Sinorhizobium meliloti: one gene and its partner. Each later gene encodes a partner of the first gene's protein in a complex. Links are inferred from orthologs where the notes say so. Each region holds a gene or a part of one and is shown on either strand. Other genes may lie near its edges. The genes, in order: secA and secY.

Region 1 (9,574 bases):
GGAGCTCACGGCCTCGCGCAAATAGGTGGGGCCGTCCAGCAGGCTTTCGAGCATCGGCCGGCTGAATGTATCCGTCACCGTCAGCGGCAGGTTTTCGCCGATCGCAACGGCACGGGCAAGCTGCGCAAATTTGCCGTTCAACCTGATATCCGGAAGCACGAGCACCGGCGGCAGGCCGGCGGAAGGTGCGGCCAGCGCTTCATAAAGATTGCTGATCGTTTCGGCCGCGTCCTCCGCATCGAGGAGAGGCGTGCCCAGCGGCCCGAAGGGATTGGACCAGGCGCGAATAATGGTCGCGCCGATCGAAAAACCCGGCTTTTCTATCGAGAACGGCATGAGAAAGCGGAGGCGGCTTCTCTGCTCGCTTTGGTCGCGGATGACCGCAAGCCGGATCACCCGATCCTCGAGGCGCGGCATGGCGGGCGCGAGAAAGCGCCCGGTAAAGAAGACGTTCTGCTCGATGGCGCGATTGGAGAGAAAGTCGAGCTCCCGCTGCAGGTCGTATCCGGCTCTCGCCGGATAGACCGCGAGGTGCCGTCCGGGCCTTCCGACCATCAATGTCCGTTCGGACTGCAACGTATCGGGTCCGGATTGCGCGAGGCCGCCAAGCAGGCGGTTGGCGCTGCCGTTCACGTCTGCGGGAAGGACATTGCCGATCATGGCTCAAATCGCCTCGTTCTTGTTGTTCATGCGCCCCGCGCCGGCAACGGCCCGCAGGGGAAAGCCGAAAGTGCGCCTGACGGCGAAATGCAGGATGGCTGCCTCCACGAACATCGCGCCCGCAGTGGCGGCAGCTGCGCCCGTCAGGCCGAAGACCGGGATGAGTGTCACGTTCAAGGCGATGTTGGCTCCGAGCGCAGCCGCATAGAGCAGGACGCAGAGCTTTTGCCGCCCCGCCATCGTGAGCAGCGTTTCGGCCGGCCCGACAAATGCCTTGGCGAGAATTCCCGTCAGCAGGATCGCCATCAAGGGGGCGCCGGTGGTGAAGGCCGGGCCAAACAGCGAAAGCAGCATGTTGCCGGCTGCGAGCACGCAGCCGCCGATCACCAGGGACGGCCAGAAGGACCAGCGCGCGCTTTCGACAGCGATTTCCGCCAGCTGCCGGCGGTCGCCTGCGGCCATTGCCGCGGAGAAGCGCGGACCTGCCGCTGCCTTGACGGCGAACATGACGAAATGGACGAGTGCCATGGTCTTGGCCGCCGCAAAATAAACCGCCACATCGTCGGGTTTCAGATAGAGGCCCACGATGACGACGTCGGAATTGGTGAGCAGGAACCCGAAACCGTCGACCAGAAAAATGGGAAGGGAGACGCTGAGCCACCGCCCGAGCTCGATCTTCATCGGTCCGCGCACGTAATGGCGGCCGAGCCGCCATGCCATCGTCACGAATTGTCCGAGCGTGGTGACATAGGCCGCCGCCAGCGCAGCGCCCATGGCTGTCGTCGCGTCGCGCGGAAGCCCGGCGGCGATCGCGATGACCATGAAACCGAGGATCAGCAGCGGCCGCACGAGATAGGTCGGGCTCATCGCGACGATGGGCCAGCTATGCGCCCGCGCGGTGCCGTCCAGTACATCGCCGAGCGCGATCATCGGCAAGGTGAACAGGCCGAGATAGAGGGGAATCACATAGTAGCTTTCGATGGCGGAGCCGAAGAGCCAGAGGCCGGCTCCGCCGACGGCGGCGAGCACGGTCGCGGAAAGCATCGCAAAGACGCGCGCCGTCGTGGTCAGGCCGCGGATATTCGCAAGCGCGGCGGTCGTATGGTATTCCGGCAGAAAGCGGATCACGGTCGCATGGAAGCCGAGGCAGGACAGGTTTCCGAAGAGGACGACCAGCACCCAGACGAAAATGAAGATGCCGTATTCGAACTCGCCGACCAGGCGCGCAAGGACGATTTGCGAGACGAAGGCGATGGCTGCGCTGACGATGCGGATCAGAAAGGCGATGAGCGCCACGCGCTGTGCACGGTTCCTGGGATCGTCCCCCGCAAGAAGCGGCGCGAGGCCGTGCAGGAGACGAGGCAGGCGATATCTCAGCGCCGACGGCAGCATTCGTCCGGCCGATTGACATACCGCCATGAACACGAGGACACCCTGACATTACGCAATACTGGGCTTCACTTCTGTCAGATCAGCGTTAACAAAGGGTTCAGCACCCTCGCTTGAGAGCGGGGAAGCCGGGCTCTTGCCCGACTTCCTCTTCAATCATGCCTGCACATGCCTTCTGGAATGCAACTGCCGGCGCGCGATCAGCACAACGCCGGCCATAATCGAGGCATAGACGACAAGCGGCCACGCGCTGTCGCCGGGCAGTCCGATCACGAGCAGTGTCCCCGCCGTCCCGACGATGAGGCTTTGGACGCAGAAATAGACTGCGACCGCCGAACCCGCCATGTCTCCAAAATCCTCGAGAGCGCCGTTTGCGGTCACCGATACGGTGAAGACGATGCCGACCGCCATCACCCACATCGGCATGACGAAGGTCCAGGACGAAGGGACGCCGAACGTTTCCCCGGCAATCAGGAGCGCTGCCCCGAGAAGCAACATGCACATGCCCCGCAGGAGGCTGCCCGAAGTTCCCCATCGGGAGACGAACCGCTCGGCAAAGCGCGCCGTGATGATCATCACGATTGCTACAGTTGCAAAGGCGAGGCTGAACTGCAGCTCCGAATATCCTGCCTTGTCGATCAGCACGCGCGGCGAGGTGGAAAAGAACACGAAGAACGTGCCCATGGCGGCGCTGAAGCCGAGGGTATAGGTCCAGAAGGCGAGGCTGCGGAAAAGGGGGCCGAATGCGTGCCGCGACAGCGCTGCCGCCGAAGGGCGGGATTCATGCCAGCGAGGCAGTGCCTGCAGCAGCGCGATTATGGCTAATGCACCCAGCGTAACGAAGATCGAGCGCCATCCGAACCTCTCCGCCAGCATGGCACCGGTTATCGGCCCCAGAGCGGGAACGAATGCCAGAATGGAACTGAACAGGCTGTAGATGACCACGCTTTCCGGGCGGTCGGCATATACATCCCGGATCGTTGCAAAGGTGGCCACCAGAGCCGCAGATGCGCCAACCGCCTGGAGGAAGCGGAAGGCGACGAAAGGGATGGCGCTGGAGGAAGCCGCGAGGCAGAACGATGCGGCGGCGAACAGCATCGCTCCGCCGATCAGGACTGGCCGTCGCCCGATGCGGTCGGAGACGGGCCCGAAGACGATCTGGCCGAGGCCGAGCATCACCATATAGAGGCTCAGCGTGAGCTGAACCACGGCGGGGCTGGTGCCGAGAATACCGGGCATCGCAGGAACGATCGGGAGATAAATATCCATGGCCAGAGAGGCGAGGATATCGAAGGGCGCCATCAGCAGCAGCGCTGCCGGCAGCGAATAGCGCCAGACATGGTTTTTTGTAGGCATGGAAAGACATCCGCTCAAATGAGGAACATTCGGCGGCGGTCTGCCTGCGGCACGGGGGGTCGGCTCGACAGACGCCGCAACAACAAGGAAAAGCGTTGTTGCGGCTTACTTGTCCGACGACTTTTGAGCTCCCATGCTACGGCTCCATGCACATCTTGAGGCGAAGTTGCCTGCCATGTCAGTGGCAGGCCGACAATCGTCCGCGCGCCCGACGGGACGCGCAGCGCCGTGCGGTCAGGCTTCGTAAATGCCGTGGCAATGCTTGTATTTCTTGCCCGAGCCGCAGGGGCAGGCTTCGTTGCGTGCGACCTTACCCCAGGTGGAAGGGTCGGCCGGATCGCGGTTCGCAGGGGCGACCGCCAGCAGCGTCTCGCCGGCCTGCGCGAAGTCGTCCTCGCCTGTCAGGGGATCGATATGATGCGCCTGCATCGGCGGCAGCGGCTGCGGTTCCTCCGGCGCCTCGCGGACCAGTTCGACCCGCATCAGCTGCGCCGTGACCGCCTGGCGCAGATTGCCGAGGAGGGCCTGGAAGAGCTCGAAAGCCTCGGACTTGTATTCCTGCAGCGGATCGCGCTGGGCGTAGCCGCGGAAGCCGATGACCGACCGCAGGTGGTCGAGGTTGACGATATGCTCGCGCCAGAGATGGTCGAGCGTCTGGAGAACGACCGAGCGCTCGACATATTGCATGATTTCGGGGCCGAAACGCTCCGCGCGCTCGGCAGCCGCCTTGTCCACCGCGGCAGTGATGCGCTCGCGGATATCGTCCTCGGCGATGCCTTCTTCGGCGACCCATTCGGCGATTGGCAGGTCGAGATTGAAATACTGCTGGACGTCGGCCTTCAGCCCCTCGGCATCCCATTTTTCGGCATAGGCCCGCTCCGGGATGCGCTTGGCGACGATTTCCTCGATCACTTCGTTGCGCATGTCGGTCACCGTATCGGTGACGCTCTCCGCGTCCATCAGTTCGATGCGCTGCTCGAAGATGACCTTGCGCTGGTCGTTGAGCACATCGTCGTACTTCAGGAGATTCTTGCGGATGTCGAAGTTGCGCGCCTCCACCTTCTTCTGGGCGCGTTCGAGCGCCTTGTTGATCCAGGGATGGACGATCGCCTCGCCTTCCTTCAGGCCGAGCTTCTGCAGCATTCCGTCCATGCGGTCGGAGCCGAAGATGCGCATCAGATCGTCCTGAAGCGACAGGTAGAACTTCGAGCGGCCCGGGTCGCCCTGGCGGCCCGAGCGGCCACGCAGCTGGTTGTCGATGCGGCGGCTTTCGTGCCGTTCGGTGGCCAGGACGTAGAGCCCGCCGGCGGCAAGCGCCTTTTCCTTGAGTTTCTGGACCTCTTCGCGGATCGCCTTTTCGCGCGCCTCGCGCTCCGGCCCGGGCTCGACATCGGCCAGCTCCTGCTGGATGCGCATGTCGGGGTTGCCGCCGAGCTGGATGTCGGTGCCGCGGCCGGCCATGTTGGTGGCGATCGTGACCGCGCCGGGGACGCCGGCCTGCGCGACGATATAGGCTTCCTGTTCGTGATAGCGGGCGTTCAGCACCTGGAACTTGGAGAAGCCGCTCTTCTTCAGCATATCGGCGAGAAGTTCTGACTTCTCGATGGAGGTGGTGCCGACGAGCATCGGCTGGCCGCGCTCATGGGCGGATTTGATCTCGTCGATGATCGCCTTGAATTTTTCGCCGACGGTGCGATAGACCTCGTCGTCCTCGTCGATGCGCTTGATCGGCAGGTTGGTCGGCACCTCGAGAACTTCGAGGCCGTAGATGTTGCCGAATTCCTCCGCTTCCGTCGCTGCCGTACCGGTCATGCCCGCAAGTTTGTCGTACATGCGGAAATAGTTCTGGAAGGTGATCGAGGCGAGCGTCTGGTTCTCGGGCTGGATCTGCACCTTTTCCTTGGCTTCGAGCGCCTGGTGCTGGCCTTCGGAATAGCGGCGGCCGGGCATCATGCGTCCGGTAAACTCGTCGATGATGACGATCTCGCCGTTGCGTACGATATAGTCCTTGTCGCGGGTGAAGAGTTTGTGGGCCTTCAAGGCGTTGTTGACGTGGTGAACGATCGCCACGTTCTCGATGTCGTAGAGCGATTCGCCCTTCAACAGGCCGGCCTCGCGCAGCATGTTTTCGAGCTTCTCGGTGCCTTCTTCCGAGAAGTTGGCCGAGCGCTGCTTCTCGTCGATTTCATAGTCTTCCGGCGACAGGAGCGGAATGAATTCGTTGATGGTGTTGTAGAGATCGGAGCGGTCGTCGAGCGGGCCGGAGATGATGAGCGGCGTGCGCGCCTCGTCCACCAGGATCGAGTCGACTTCGTCGACGATGGCGAAGAAGTGGCCGCGCTGGACCATCTGCCCGCGCTCGTACTTCATGTTGTCGCGGAGATAGTCGAAGCCGAGCTCGTTGTTCGTCGCATAGGTAACGTCGCAGGCATAGGCGTCGCGGCGTTGCTCGTCGGAAAGACCGTGGACGATGACGCCGGTGGTCATGCCCAGGAAGCCGTAGATGCGGCCCATCATGCCGGCGTCGCGCTGGGCGAGATAGTCGTTGACGGTGACGACATGCACGCCCTTGCCGGCGAGCGCATTGAGATAGACGGGAAGGGTTGCGACGAGCGTCTTGCCTTCACCGGTCTTCATTTCCGCGATGGCGCGCTCGTGCAGGATCATGCCGCCGATCAGCTGGACGTCGAAAGGGCGCAGCCCGAGGACGCGGAGCGCAGCCTCGCGAACGACCGCAAAGGCCGGCACGAGAATATCGTCCAGGGTCTTGCCATCGGCGAGCTCACGGCGAAATTCCGCCGTCTTCGCCGCCAAGGCCTCGTCGCTCAGCGCCTTCATTTCGGCTTCGAGAGCATTGATGGCGTCCACCCGTCCCTTGTAGCCGCGGACGCGGCGATCGTTGGCGGAACCAAACAACTTGCGGGCAAAGCCGCCGAGACTGACCATGCAAATGGTCCTTTCCTTATTTGTCGCCTGGGGTTTCAGGCGCGCGGTCGAAAAACCGCGTCACGCCGCGAAACGCCCGGAAACTGTTCTGGACGCGAGGTTGCGTGACAGATAAGAGGGGGGTCGGATTATGTCAACGCACTTGCACGGCCGGACGGCTACAGAACCGCCACATTCTGGTTGTTGTGCAGCCCCTCGGGGCCGGAGGCAATCGCGCTGGCGGCCAATGGTGAAAGGTTAGAAACATGTCTAGATACAAGACCCTTGCGGCCGCGGCACTGGTCGCGATGATCGCGGCGGGTGTCGCCCGCGCCGAAGGGACCGATCCGGTCATCGCGAAAGTCGGCGACCAGGAAATCCGCCAGTCGGAACTTGATCTCGCAATCACGAGCCTCGATCCGCAGCTCCAGCGGATGCCCGACGAACAGAAGCGCGCGGCAGCACTTTCGGCCGTCATCGACGTCAAGCTTCTTTTGAAGGACGCCGAGAAGGAAGGACTTCAGAACGACGAGGCGTTCAAGCAGCGCGTCGCCTTCCTGACCGAACGCGAATTGCACAACGCATTCTTCAAGAAGCACGTGGTCGATGCCGTAACTTCCGAGGAAGTGAAGGCGCGCTACGACAAGGAAGTCGCAGCGATTCCGCCGCAGGAAGAGGTCAAGGCCCGCCATATCCTCGTCAAGACCGAAGACGAGGCGAAGGACGTCATCAAGGAGCTCGATGCGGGCAAGAACTTCGCCGATCTTGCGAAGGCCAAGTCCACCGACCCGAACAAGGAAGAGGGCGGCGATCTCGGCTACTTCACCAAGGGCCGCATGGTGCCTGAATTCGAGACGGCCGCCTTCGCGCTCGAAAAGGGCGCCTATACGAAGACGCCGGTCAAGACGCAGTTCGGCTTCCATGTGATCCTCATCGAGGACAAGCGTCCCCAGGCTCCGCCGACGCTCGAACAGGTCGAGCCGCAGGTTCGCCAGCTCGTCATGCGTGACAAGTACCTCGAGCTTCTGAATTCCGCGAAGGAGAGCACTGCGGTCGAAATCTCCGATCCGGCGCTCAAGAAGGCCTATGACGAGGCCGGCAAGCCGCAGGAAACCAAGTAATTACGGCCGGGCGGCCCCTTGGGGAGGCGCGCCCCGAGCGGAGGCTGAGGTCGCTCGCATTTGCTCCGCTCTGCCTTCAAAGATCCGGATGCCCGACGGCTGAATGCCGTTCGGGCATTTCGCACAACATCCGAGGCTTCTGAAAAGCAGGTTCAATCCCATGTCCGGTTCCGTCTCTCCGCTTGCTCCGAAAACCTTTGCCGAAATGCCGGCCCTTCGCGGCGTACGCATGGCGACCGCTGCCGCAGGGATCAAGTATAAGAACCGGACCGACGTGCTGATGATGCTCTTCGACCGGCCGGCATCCGTGGCCGGCGTGTTCACGCGGTCGAAGTGCCCCTCCGCTCCGGTCGATCATTGCCGGCAGAACCTGCCGGGCGGCATTGCGCGCGCCGTCGTCGTCAACTCGGGCAATGCCAACGCGTTCACCGGCAAGAAGGGCAGGGAGGCGACCAGGCTCACGGCCGAGGCCGCGGCAAAGGCCGTCGGCTGCAGCGAGGCGGAGGTCTTCCTGGCGTCGACGGGCGTCATCGGCGAGCCGCTCGACGCCACCAAGTTCGCCGGTGTTCTCGACAAGCTTGCCGCGTCCGCCACCCAGGACTTCTGGTTCGAAGCGGCCAAAGCGATCATGACGACCGATACCTATCCGAAGGTTGCCACCCGCAGCGCCGAGATCGGCGGTGTCAAGGTCGCGATCAACGGGATCGCCAAGGGCGCCGGGATGATCGCGCCCGACATGGCGACCATGCTCTCCTTCGTCGTCACCGATGCGGACATTGCCCCGGCGGCGCTTCAGGCACTGCTTCAGGCAGGCGTCGAACCCACCTTCAATTCGGTGACGGTCGACAGCGACACGTCCACCTCCGACACGCTGATGCTGTTTGCGACCGGTGCGGCGGCAGGCGATGGCCAGGCGAAGGTCGAGGACGCGGCCGACCCGCGTCTCGATGGGTTCCGCGCCGCGCTCGACGATCTGCTGCGTGATCTGGCGTTGCAGGTCGTGCGCGACGGCGAGGGCGCGCGCAAGATGGTCGAGGTGACGGTCGAGGGCGCGGAAAACGATGCCGCCGCCAAACGTATCGCACTTTCGATAGCCAATTCGCCGCTCGTCAAAACGGCGGTTGCGGGCGAGGACGCCAATTGGGGGCGCGTCGTCATGGCCGTCGGCAAGTCGGGAGAGATGGCCGAGCGCGACCGGCTGGCGATCTGGTTCGGCGATATCCGCGTCGCAGTCGAGGGCGAGCGCGATCCGGCCTATTCGGAAGCGGCCGCGACTGCGGTCATGCAGGGCGAGACCATTCCGATCCGCGTCGATATCGGTCTGGGTTCGGGCCGCGCCACGGTCTATACCTGCGACCTGACCAAGGAATATGTCGAAATCAACGGCGACTACAGAAGCTGATACGGTCGAGGAGTTGAGAGAGCGGGTTGCGGCCGGAAAGCCGCGCGCTCTTTCCGGCCCCGCAGCATTCAAGGCTATGGACATGACATCGAACGGCAGAGAGCCGCCCGGCGACGGGGCGGGGAACGGGGAAACGGTCGCGGTCGACCTACCGAGCGTGCGGCGGCTGGAAGCAGTGGGTTTTCGCGCCTGGCCGGCCTCGTCGGTGCAATATGACGGCAGCTGGCTTATCCGTCTGACGGCGGGGCACCCTTCCAAGCGCCTGAATTCCGTCAACCCGCTCGATCCGTCCGACTATCGCGACATAGCCATCCGGTTGGAGAAGGCGCGCAGGCTTTTTGCCGAATCGGGCCGCTCGCTCACGGTTCGCCAGACGCCGCTGACGCCGCCGAAGATGATCGACCATATGGATGGCGAGGGCTGGACGTCGTTCGCGCACAGTCTGGTTCTGGCGCTCGACCTGGCGGAGCGCGATTTCAGCGAAGGCATCGACCATCTGCCGATCAAGGATGTCGGCCGTTTCGTGGATGCCCGCATCCTGATCGGCAGGGATCCTCCGGAAGCCAAGCAGGCGCTGACCGGGATCATCAACGCCATCAAGCCCGAATGCGGCCTGTTCCTGTTCGAGGACCGAAAGATCGGGCCGACGGCGGTGTCGCTCGTCGTGCACGACAATGATCTTGCCGGCATCATGCAGTTCGCGGTTGCCGAAGCGGTTCGC
Region 2 (9,193 bases), 1.6 Mb from region 1 along the record:
GCGTGCGCTGACCGCGCACCGGCAGGCCGCGACGATGGCGAAGACCGCGATAGCAGCCGAGATCCATCAGACGCTTGATGTTCATCGAGGTCTCGCGACGCAGGTCACCTTCGACCTGATAGTCGCGGTCGATCGTTTCACGGATCTGAAGGACCTCAGCGTCCGTCAACTGGTGAACGCGACGCTCGGCCGGAATACCGACCTTCTCGATGATTTCCTGTGCGAATTTCGTGCCGATCCCGTGAATATACGTCAGCGCGATGACGACGCGCTTTGCGGTCGGGATGTTGACGCCAGCGATACGTGCCACGTCTATTCTCCTTGCGTTCCAGTTGCCTACAGGCAATAGGTGCTTCGTTACGCGACCTTAAGAGCCGCACTTTGATTGAGGTTCGAGACACGTCAAAAACGACCGTACCCGGACTTCATTTCGTTGAAGACCGCGCCGATCGCTTCTCTTGTCGCGAGTTGACGCAGTCTTTGGAGGAATCGGCCGGAAAAGTCAACTCCCCGGCGCTCCCATTTTGGCAAAGGCAGCGCCTATGCCAGAATCTTCTCGATCTCGGCGGTAACCGTATGCACATCCGCCATGCCGTCCACGGTCTTCAACCGACCGGTTCGGGCGTAGTGTTCCGAAAGCGGAGCGGTCTTTTCCCGATATTCCTGCAGACGACGCCGGAATGCTTCCGGATTGTCGTCGGAGCGTACGGTGCCGCCGGCCGCGACGGTTTCGGTTACGCGATTCTCCATGCGCCGCACAAGGGCTGCCTCATCGACCTTCAGCTCGATGACCGCATCGAGTTTCAGGCCTTTTTCCTCAAGCATCCGGTCGAGCGCTACGGCCTGCGGGACCGTGCGCGGATAGCCGTCGAGAATGAAGCCCCTTGCGCAATCCGCAGAATCGATGCGGTCGGAGACGATCTCGTTGACGATTTCGTCGGAGACGAGCTGGCCGGCATCCATCACGGCTTTCGCGCGCTTGCCGACCTCGGTCGCCTGAGCTACCGCCGTCCGAAGCATATCCCCCGTGGAAAGCTGCGGAATGCCGTATCTCTCCGTCAGAAGCTTGGCCTGAGTACCCTTGCCAGCGCCCGGCGGTCCCAAAAAAATTAGCCTCATCGTCCCCTCTTTCCTCCGCGCAGCTTCGACTTCTTGATCAGTCCCTCATATTGCTGGGCAATGAGGTGACCCTGGATCTGTGCTACCGTATCGAGGGTCACGCTGACAACAATCAAAAGCGACGTACCACCAAGGTAGAACGGCACGCCTGTCTGCGAGATGAGTATCTCGGGCAGGATGCAGACGAAGACCAGGTAGATCGCGCCGATGACGGTGATGCGCGTCAACACGTAATCGATGTATTCGGCCGTGCGTTCACCGGGGCGGATGCCTGGAACGAACCCGCCATGCTTCTTCAGATTGTCGGCCGTATCCTTCGGGTTGAAGACGATGGCCGTATAGAAGAAGGCGAAAAAGGCGATCATCGCACCGTAAAGGATCATATAGAGCGGCTGACCGTGAGCGAGCGCACCGACGATCGCGGTTGCCCAGCCGGGCATGGTCGCGGTGTTGGCAAAGCCGGCAAGCGTGGCGGGCAGCAGGAGAAGCGACGACGCGAAGATCGCCGGGATCACACCCGAGGTGTTGAGCTTCAGCGGCAGGTGCGACGTGTCGCCCTGGAACATGCGGTTGCCGACCTGGCGCTTCGGATACTGTATCAGCAGGCGGCGCTGCGCGCGCTCGACGAAGACGATCAACGCGATCACGCCGACGACCATGACGATAATCGCAAGGATGAGAGGCGTCGACAGAGCACCGGTACGGCCGAGCTCAAGGGTCCCGGCAAGCGCCGAGGGCAGAGCGGCGACGATGCCGGCGAAGATGATCAGCGAAATACCGTTGCCGATGCCGCGGGACGTGATCTGCTCACCGAGCCACATCAGGAACATCGTGCCGCCGAGCAGCGAAATAACGGTGGAAATCCGGAAGAACCAGCCCGGATCGTTGACGAGGCCGCTGCCGCTTTCGAGACCGACGGCAATACCGTAGGCCTGCATCGCACCCAGCAGCACCGTACCGTAGCGGGTGTACTGGTTGATGACCTTGCGGCCCTGCTCGCCTTCTTTCTTCAGCTGCTCGAGCGCCGGAACGACCGACGTCATGAGCTGCACGATGATCGATGCGGAAATGTAAGGCATGATGCCGAGGGCGAAGATCGCCATGCGCTCGACCGCGCCGCCCGAGAACATGTTGAAGAGGCCGAGGATGCCCCCCGACTGTCCCTGGAATGCCTGCGCGAATGCGTCCGGGTTAAGGCCCGGCAACGGAATGTAGGTGCCAAGTCGATAGACCAGAAGCGCACCGAGAGTGAACCAGAGGCGTTTCTTCAGATCTTCCGCCTTGGCGAAAGTCGAAAAATTCAGGTTCGAGGCGAGCTGTTCCGCTGCAGAAGCCATGCAATTCTCCGCGTACCAAGTCTCGGAAACACGGGAAAACCCGGTCGTTCCGGATGGAATCAGTTTTCGTCGTTGAAAACCAGGCACGAGGCGATTGTCGCTGCAATCGGATGCCTCACCGTGGTTTCCGTTATGTCCCGTCGCGGCAGGCGATTCGCTGCGCTTGGACGTGAGGCTCACATATGGGAGCAAAACCGCCCGGCGTGAAGCACCCCGGGCGGTTCATCAGTCATATTTATTCAGCGGCTGCGGAGAGCAGCTTGATGGAACCGCCAGCCTTCTCGATCTTCTCGATCGCGGGCTTGGAGGCGCCGGCAACTTCGAGCGAAACCTTCGCCTTCAGTTCGCCGTCGGCGAGAACGCGCACACCATCCTTGACGCGGCGGATAACGCCGGCCGCCTTGAGAGCAGCGGCATCGACGGTCTTGGATGCGTCCAGCTTCTTGGCATCGACTGCGGCCTGAATCCGGCCGAGCGACACGACAACGAACTCCGAAGCGAAGATGTTGTTGAAGCCGCGCTTCGGCAGGCGACGGTAGATGGGCATCTGACCGCCTTCGAAGCCGTTGATCGCGACGCCCGAACGCGCCTTCTGACCCTTTACACCGCGACCGGCCGTCTTGCCGGAACCGGAGCCGATACCGCGGCCCAGGCGCTTGCGGTTCTTGGTCGCGCCTTCGTTGTCCTTGATTTCATTCAGTTTCATATCTCGATCCCCCTCACTTCTCGTCGACGACGCGAACGAGGTGCTGGACGGCCCGGATCATGCCGCGAACGGCCGGAGTGTCTTCCAGCGTGCGTACCCGGTGCATCTTGTTGAGGCCCAGGCCGACGAGCGTCTGACGCTGCACGGCCGGACGGCGAATGGGGCTACCGATCTGCTCGACGGTAACCGTCTTCTTGGCAACTTCCTTCTTAGCCATCTGTCAGCTCCCTTATTCTTCGGAAGCAACGCCGGCGGAAACGCGACGGGACTGGAGCGTGGCGTACTTCATGCCGCGCTGTGCCGCGATATCCTTCGGGTGCATCTGGTTCTTGAGCGCGTCGAAGGTTGCGCGAACCATGTTGTAGGGGTTCGACGAACCGGTCGACTTGGCTACGACGTCGTGAACGCCGAGCGTCTCGAAGACGGCGCGCATCGGGCCACCGGCGATGATACCGGTACCGGGCTTGGCCGAGCGCAGCAGCACCTTGCCGGCGCCATGACGGCCGTGCACGTCGTGGTGCAGAGTGCGGCCACCGCGCAGCGGTACGAAGATCAGGTCACGCTTGGCGGCTTCCGTTGCCTTGCGGATGGCTTCCGGCACTTCGCGTGCCTTGCCATGGCCGAAGCCGACGCGGCCCTTCTGGTCGCCCACGACGACGAGAGCGGCGAAACCGAAACGACGACCGCCCTTCACCACCTTGGCGACGCGGTTGATAGCGACGAGCTTATCGACAAACTCGCTGTCGCGCTCTTCGCGGTTCTGGCGATCTTCGCGAGAACCTCTTCTTTCTTGTGCCATTGTCCTCTTCCTTTTTCTTTTCCGGGTGCAATCGGCAGATTGACGAAAGCCGCCTCGCTTCCTTGGAAATCGAAGCGGCCGGGGATTTGCGAAGCCGGGTTACGCCCGGGCATTGCTGCCCGGGCGACGAACCTTAGAAGTTCAGGCCGCCTTCGCGAGCTGCCTCGGCCAGCGCCTTGATGCGGCCGTGGTAGATGAAGGCGCCACGGTCAAAGACAACGTCCTTGATGCCCGCCTTGGAAGCACGTTCTGCCAGGAGCTTGCCGACAGCCGTAGCGGCTTCGGTATCCGCTCCGGTCTTCAGCGAAGACCGCAGATCCGTGTCGAGGGTCGATGCCGAGGCAATCGTCTTGCCGGCAACATCGTCAATGATCTGCGCATAGATGTTCTTCGACGAGCGATGAACCGACAGGCGCGGGCGGCCATTGGCAACCGCCTTGATTTGACGGCGCACGCGGCTGGCGCGACGCACAAGAGTATCTTTCCTGCTAGCCATTTCGCGTGATCCTTACTTCTTCTTGCCTTCTTTGCGGACGATCCGCTCTTCGGCATACTTGACGCCCTTGCCCTTGTAGGGCTCGGGGCCGCGGTATTCGCGGATTTCCGCGGCAACCTGGCCGACCTGCTGCTTGTTGATTCCGGAAACGACGATTTCCGTCGGCTTCGGCACAGCGATCGTGATGCCTTCCGGCGTCTGGTAGACGACGTCGTGGCTGAAGCCGAGCGCGAGCTGCAGGTTCTTGCCCTGCATGGACGCGCGGTAACCGACGCCGTTGATTTCGAGCTTGCGCTCGTAACCGTCCTTCACGCCCTTGAGGATGTTCTCGATCATCGTGCGGGACATGCCCCACTTTGCGCGAGCATCCTTGCTCTCGTTGAGCGGCTGAACGACAACCGTGTTGTTTTCGAGCTTCACCGAAACTTCGTCATTTGCGACGAAGAACAGTTCGCCCTTCGGGCCCTTTGCCGTTACCTTCTGGCCATCCACGTTAGCCGTGACGCCTGCCGGAACTTGAACGGGCTTCTTACCGATACGAGACATTTTTATACCTGTCTGTTCGCTATGGAGATCCTGCTCGATCTTAGAAGATCGAGCAAAGAACCTCACCACCAACATTCTGTTCGCGTGCCTGGTGATCGGCCATCACGCCCTTCGGAGTCGAAAGGATGGTGATGCCGAGGCCGTTCGCGACCTGCGGAATGGACTTGACCGAGACATAGACCCGGCGGCCCGGCTTGGAGACGCGCGCGATCTCACGGATCACGGAGGCGCCTTCGTAGTACTTCAATTCGATGTTCAGCTCGGCCTTGCCGTTGCCGAATTCGACTTCTGAGTATCCGCGGATGTAGCCTTCTGCCTGAAGGACATCCAGCACGCGTGCGCGAAGCTTGGAAGCCGGCGTCGAAACGCTCGACTTGCGGCGAGCAGCGCCGTTGCGGATACGGGTGAGCATATCGCCCAAAGGATCAGTCATTGCCATGTACCCGTCTCCTTACCAGCTCGACTTGACCACGCCCGGCACCTTGCCGAGATTGCCCAGTTCGCGAAGTGCAATACGCGACATGCGCAGCTTGCGATAATAGGCACGCGGACGACCGGTGACTTCGCAACGATTGCGGATGCGGGTCTTGGACCCATCGCGGGGCAGTTCAGCCAGCTTGAGGGTGGCCTTGAACCGCTCTTCGATCGGCAAAGACTGGTTCATGATGATTGCCTTCAGGACCGCGCGCTTGGCGGCGTGATTGGCAACCAGTTTGCGGCGGCGCTTGTTCTTTTCAACTGCGCTCGTTTTCGCCATAACAGTTATCCTTCTTTACGCTTGCCGTTACGGATTACTGACGGAACGGGAAGTTGAACTCTTTGAGAAGAGCGCGTGCTTCGTCGTCGTTAGTTGCCGTCGTGCAAACGATGATGTCCATGCCCCACATCTGATCAACCTTGTCGTAGTTGATCTCAGGGAACACAATGTGCTCCTTGATGCCCATGGCAAAGTTGCCACGACCATCGAAGGACTTCGGATTGAGGCCGCGGAAGTCTCGAACACGCGGAAGAGCGATGTTGATGAGACGATCCAGGAACTCATACATCCGAACGCCGCGCAGGGTAACCTTGGCACCAATCGGCATGCCTTCGCGAAGCTTGAAGCCCGCGATGGAGTTGCGAGCGCGGGTGATGACCGGCTTCTGGCCGGCAATCGCAGCGAGGTCGGCAGCAGCAACCGTCGGCTTCTTGGAATCGCCGGTTGCTTCGCCAACACCCATGTTGATGACGATCTTGTCGAGGCGCGGGATCTGCATTTCGTTGGCGTAGGAGAACTGCTCCTGCATCGCCTTGCGGATGCGCTCTACATATTCCTTCTTGAGCCGCGACTCATAAGCGGACTTAGCCATCGATCACATCTCCCGAACGCTTGGCCACGCGGACCTTCTTGTCACCATCGATCTTGAAACCGACACGGGTCGGCTTGCCGTCCTTCGGATCGGCGATCGCGATGTTCGAAAGGTGGATCGAGGCTTCCTTTGTGATAATGCCGGCTTCCTGGTTCTGAGTCTGGCGCTGGTGACGCTTCACCACGTTGACGCCGCGCACGAGAGCCCGGTCTTCCTTCGGCATGACCTGAATGACTTCACCGGTACGGCCCTTGTCCTTACCGGTCAGAACGACGACCTTGTCGCCTTTGCGAATCTTTTGCATCTCTGATCGCTCCCTTAGAGTACTTCCGGAGCCAGCGAGATGATCTTCATGTGGTTCTTGGCGCGGAGTTCGCGCGGAACCGGTCCGAAGATACGGGTGCCGATCGGCTCTTTCTTGTTGTCGATGAGAACGGCTGCGTTGGTGTCGAAACGGATGACGCTGCCATCCGCACGGCGGATGTCTTTCGCGGTGCGAACGACAACAGCCTTCATGACATCACCCTTCTTCACGCGGCCGCGCGGAATGGCTTCCTTGATCGAAACGACGATGATGTCGCCGATCGACGCGTACTTGCGCTTGGAGCCGCCCAGCACCTTGATGCACATGACACGACGTGCGCCGGAATTATCCGCCACGTCGAGGTTTGTTTGCATCTGAATCATGTCAGGTCGCCTTCTTGTTGTTACCAGGCCGGTTGGGTCGAAACCCCCTCGCCCGGCTTATTGTGCTCATCTCAAAGCAAAAGAACGCTCGAACTCGAGCGTTCCTCGGCTTTAATTGCGTGCTTCATACAGATATTTGCCCGAGACGCAAGGGTCCGGCGGACAAAACCTGCAGAAATCAAGACTGGGCGGAAACGACCGTCCAGCGCTTGTCCTTGGAAATCGGCGCGCATTCCTCGATGGAAACGAGGTCGCCGACCTTGAACTGATTGTTCTCGTCGTGAGCCTTGTACTTCTTGGAACGACGAACGGTCTTCTGAAGGATCGGGTGCGCAAAGCGGCGCTCGACCCGGACGACGACGGTCTTGTCGTTCTTGTCGCTGACGACGGTGCCCTGCAGAATGCGTTTCGGCATATTGTTCTGGTCCTTAGGCCTTGGCTTCTGCCGCCTTCTGGCGGGCAATGGTTTTGATGCGTGCGATGTCCTTGCGGACCTCGTTGATACGCGAAGACTTCTCGAGCTGGCCAGTCGCCTTCTGGAAGCGCAGGTTGAACTGCTCCTTCTTCAGCTTGGCAAGCTCTTCCTTGAGTTGGTCGGCGCTCAGAGCGCGAACATCTGCGGCTTTCATGAGCTTCACTCCTTACTCTGCGATACGCTGCACGAAGCGCGTCTTGACAGAGAGCTTGGCAGCGCCGAGGCGAAGTGCCTCGCGGGCGAGCTCCTCGTTGACACCGTCGATCTCGAACATCATGCGGCCGGGCTTGACCTTGCATGCCCAGTATTCGACCGAACCCTTGCCCTTACCCATGCGGACTTCGGTCGGCTTTGCCGTGACCGGAACGTCGGGGAATACCCGGATCCAGACGCGGCCGGCGCGCTTCATATGACGGGTGATCGCACGGCGGGCCGCTTCGATCTCGCGAGCATTGACGCGGTTGGGCTCCTGGGCCTTCAGGCCGAATTCGCCGAAGGCGAGGTCAGAGCCGCCCTTCGCGACGCCCTTGATGCGCCCCTTGAACTGCTTGCGATACTTCGTACGCTTTGGCTGCAACATTTTTTTACTTCTCCGATATTGGCTGCCACGCGCGAATGTTACGCGTTCTCGCGGCGACGCTCTCTGCCGCTACCGCCCTGGTTGTCACTCTCGGTCGCGCGACGCTCGGAAGCCATCGGATCGTGCTCAAGGATTTCGCCCTTGAAGATCCAGACCTTGACGCCGCAGATTCCGAAAGCGGTTTCGGCTTCGGCCGTACCGTAGTCGATGTCGGCGCGCAGCGTATGCAGCGGAACGCGGCCTTCACGATACCATTCGGTACGGGCGATTTCCGCACCGCCGAGACGGCCGGCGCAAGTGATCTTGATGCCTTCGGCGCCGAGGCGCATCGCCGACTGAACGGCACGCTTCATCGCACGACGAAACGCTACGCGGCGCTCGAGCTGCTGAGCGATCGACTGCGCAACGAGCGTTGCGTCGACTTCCGGCTTGCGCACTTCGACGATGTTGAGGTGCGTTTCCGAATTGGTCATCTCGGAAAGCTTCTTGCGAAGCTTTTCGATGTCGGCGCCCTTCTTGCCGATGATCAGGCCCGGGCGAGCCGAGTGGATCGTCACGCGGCACTTCTTGTGCGGACGCTCGATCACGACCTTGGCGATACCGGCCGACTTCAGCTCTTCCATCAGATAGGCGCGGATCTTCAGGTCTTCGTGAAGAAGCTGGCCGTATTCCGCGTTATCCGCGAACCAACGGCTATCCCAGGTCCGGTTGATGCCGAGACGGAAACCGATCGGATTAATCTTCTGGCCCATTATGCGGCCTCCCCTTTGGCTTCCACTTCACGAACAACGATCGTCAAGTGCGCGAACGGCTTTTCGACGCGCGATGCACGGCCGCGACCACGGGCGTGGAAGCGCTTCATCACGATCGACTTGCCAACAAAAGCTTCTGCGACGATGAGCGAATCAACGTCGAGATCATGGTTGTTCTCTGCGTTGGCGATCGCAGATTCAAGCGTCTTCTTGACCGTGCCTGCGATGCGCTTGCGCGAGAACTCGAGTTCGGCCAGAGCCCGGTCGACCTTCTTGCCGCGGATCAGCGCGGCAACGAGGTTGAGCTTCTGGGGGCTGACGCGGATCGTGCGCGCAACTGCCTGCGC

The links.
Region 2: the proteins of secA (region 1) and secY are in contact, whole or in part, in a crystal structure (PDB 3DIN), measured with the Thermotoga maritima proteins. The link is inferred for Sinorhizobium meliloti from one-to-one orthologs. Residues at the interface, in WP_004082002.1 of Thermotoga maritima: Glu261, Ala262, Arg263, Lys300, Ala301, Arg302, Thr303, Ile304, Ile305, Leu323, Tyr324, Asp325, Pro326, Val329, Ser330, Tyr333, Ile336, Lys340, Phe345, Val349, Glu363, Phe364, Tyr374, Ser375, Gly376, Gly377, Glu393, Ile395, Thr482, Ser483; in WP_004081795.1 of Thermotoga maritima: Glu108, Gly109, Glu110, Glu111, Ala236, Glu237, Arg238, Arg239, Ile240, Thr241, Ile242, Gln243, Tyr244, Ala245, Arg246, Arg247, Val248, Thr249, Gly250, Arg251, Arg252, Val253, Tyr254, Gly256, Ala257, Ser258, Thr259, Tyr260, Leu261, Pro262.

Annotation. Positions count from the first base shown.
Region 1 is NZ_JAGIOS010000001.1:2,137,433-2,147,006, forward strand. The notes cover bases 3,440-6,669. They hold secA (preprotein translocase subunit SecA), read right to left. Parts: upstream 6,352-6,669; coding sequence 3,640-6,351; downstream 3,440-3,639. Other genes in these bases: JOH52_RS10100 (peptidylprolyl isomerase), read left to right, coding at 6,597-6,669. Outside these bases: JOH52_RS10080 (GNAT family N-acetyltransferase), read right to left, coding at 1-660; JOH52_RS10085 (lipopolysaccharide biosynthesis protein), read right to left, coding at 664-2,052; cml (CmlA/FloR family chloramphenicol efflux MFS transporter), read right to left, coding at 2,206-3,405; more of JOH52_RS10100, read left to right, coding at 6,670-7,451; bifunctional glutamate N-acetyltransferase/amino-acid acetyltransferase ArgJ, read left to right, coding at 7,612-8,853; JOH52_RS10110 (GNAT family N-acetyltransferase), read left to right, coding at 8,930-9,574. UniProt on the Escherichia coli protein: Required for protein export, interacts with the SecYEG preprotein conducting channel.
Region 2 is NZ_JAGIOS010000001.1:3,697,293-3,706,485, forward strand. Bases 287-3,135 are described here. They hold secY (preprotein translocase subunit SecY), read right to left. Parts: upstream 2,457-3,135; coding sequence 1,116-2,456; downstream 287-1,115. Other genes in these bases: rpsM (30S ribosomal protein S13), read right to left, coding at 287-310; JOH52_RS17955 (adenylate kinase), read right to left, coding at 541-1,119; rplO (50S ribosomal protein L15), read right to left, coding at 2,692-3,135. Outside these bases: more of rpsM, read right to left, coding at 1-286; more of rplO, read right to left, coding at 3,136-3,162; rpmD (50S ribosomal protein L30), read right to left, coding at 3,176-3,379; rpsE (30S ribosomal protein S5), read right to left, coding at 3,392-3,961; rplR (50S ribosomal protein L18), read right to left, coding at 4,095-4,457; rplF (50S ribosomal protein L6), read right to left, coding at 4,470-5,003; rpsH (30S ribosomal protein S8), read right to left, coding at 5,044-5,442; rpsN (30S ribosomal protein S14), read right to left, coding at 5,455-5,760; rplE (50S ribosomal protein L5), read right to left, coding at 5,795-6,352; rplX (50S ribosomal protein L24), read right to left, coding at 6,345-6,656; rplN (50S ribosomal protein L14), read right to left, coding at 6,671-7,039; rpsQ (30S ribosomal protein S17), read right to left, coding at 7,218-7,454; rpmC (50S ribosomal protein L29), read right to left, coding at 7,468-7,668; rplP (50S ribosomal protein L16), read right to left, coding at 7,681-8,094; rpsC (30S ribosomal protein S3), read right to left, coding at 8,133-8,846; rplV (50S ribosomal protein L22), read right to left, coding at 8,846-9,193. UniProt on the Escherichia coli protein: The central subunit of the protein translocation channel SecYEG. Consists of two halves formed by TMs 1-5 and 6-10.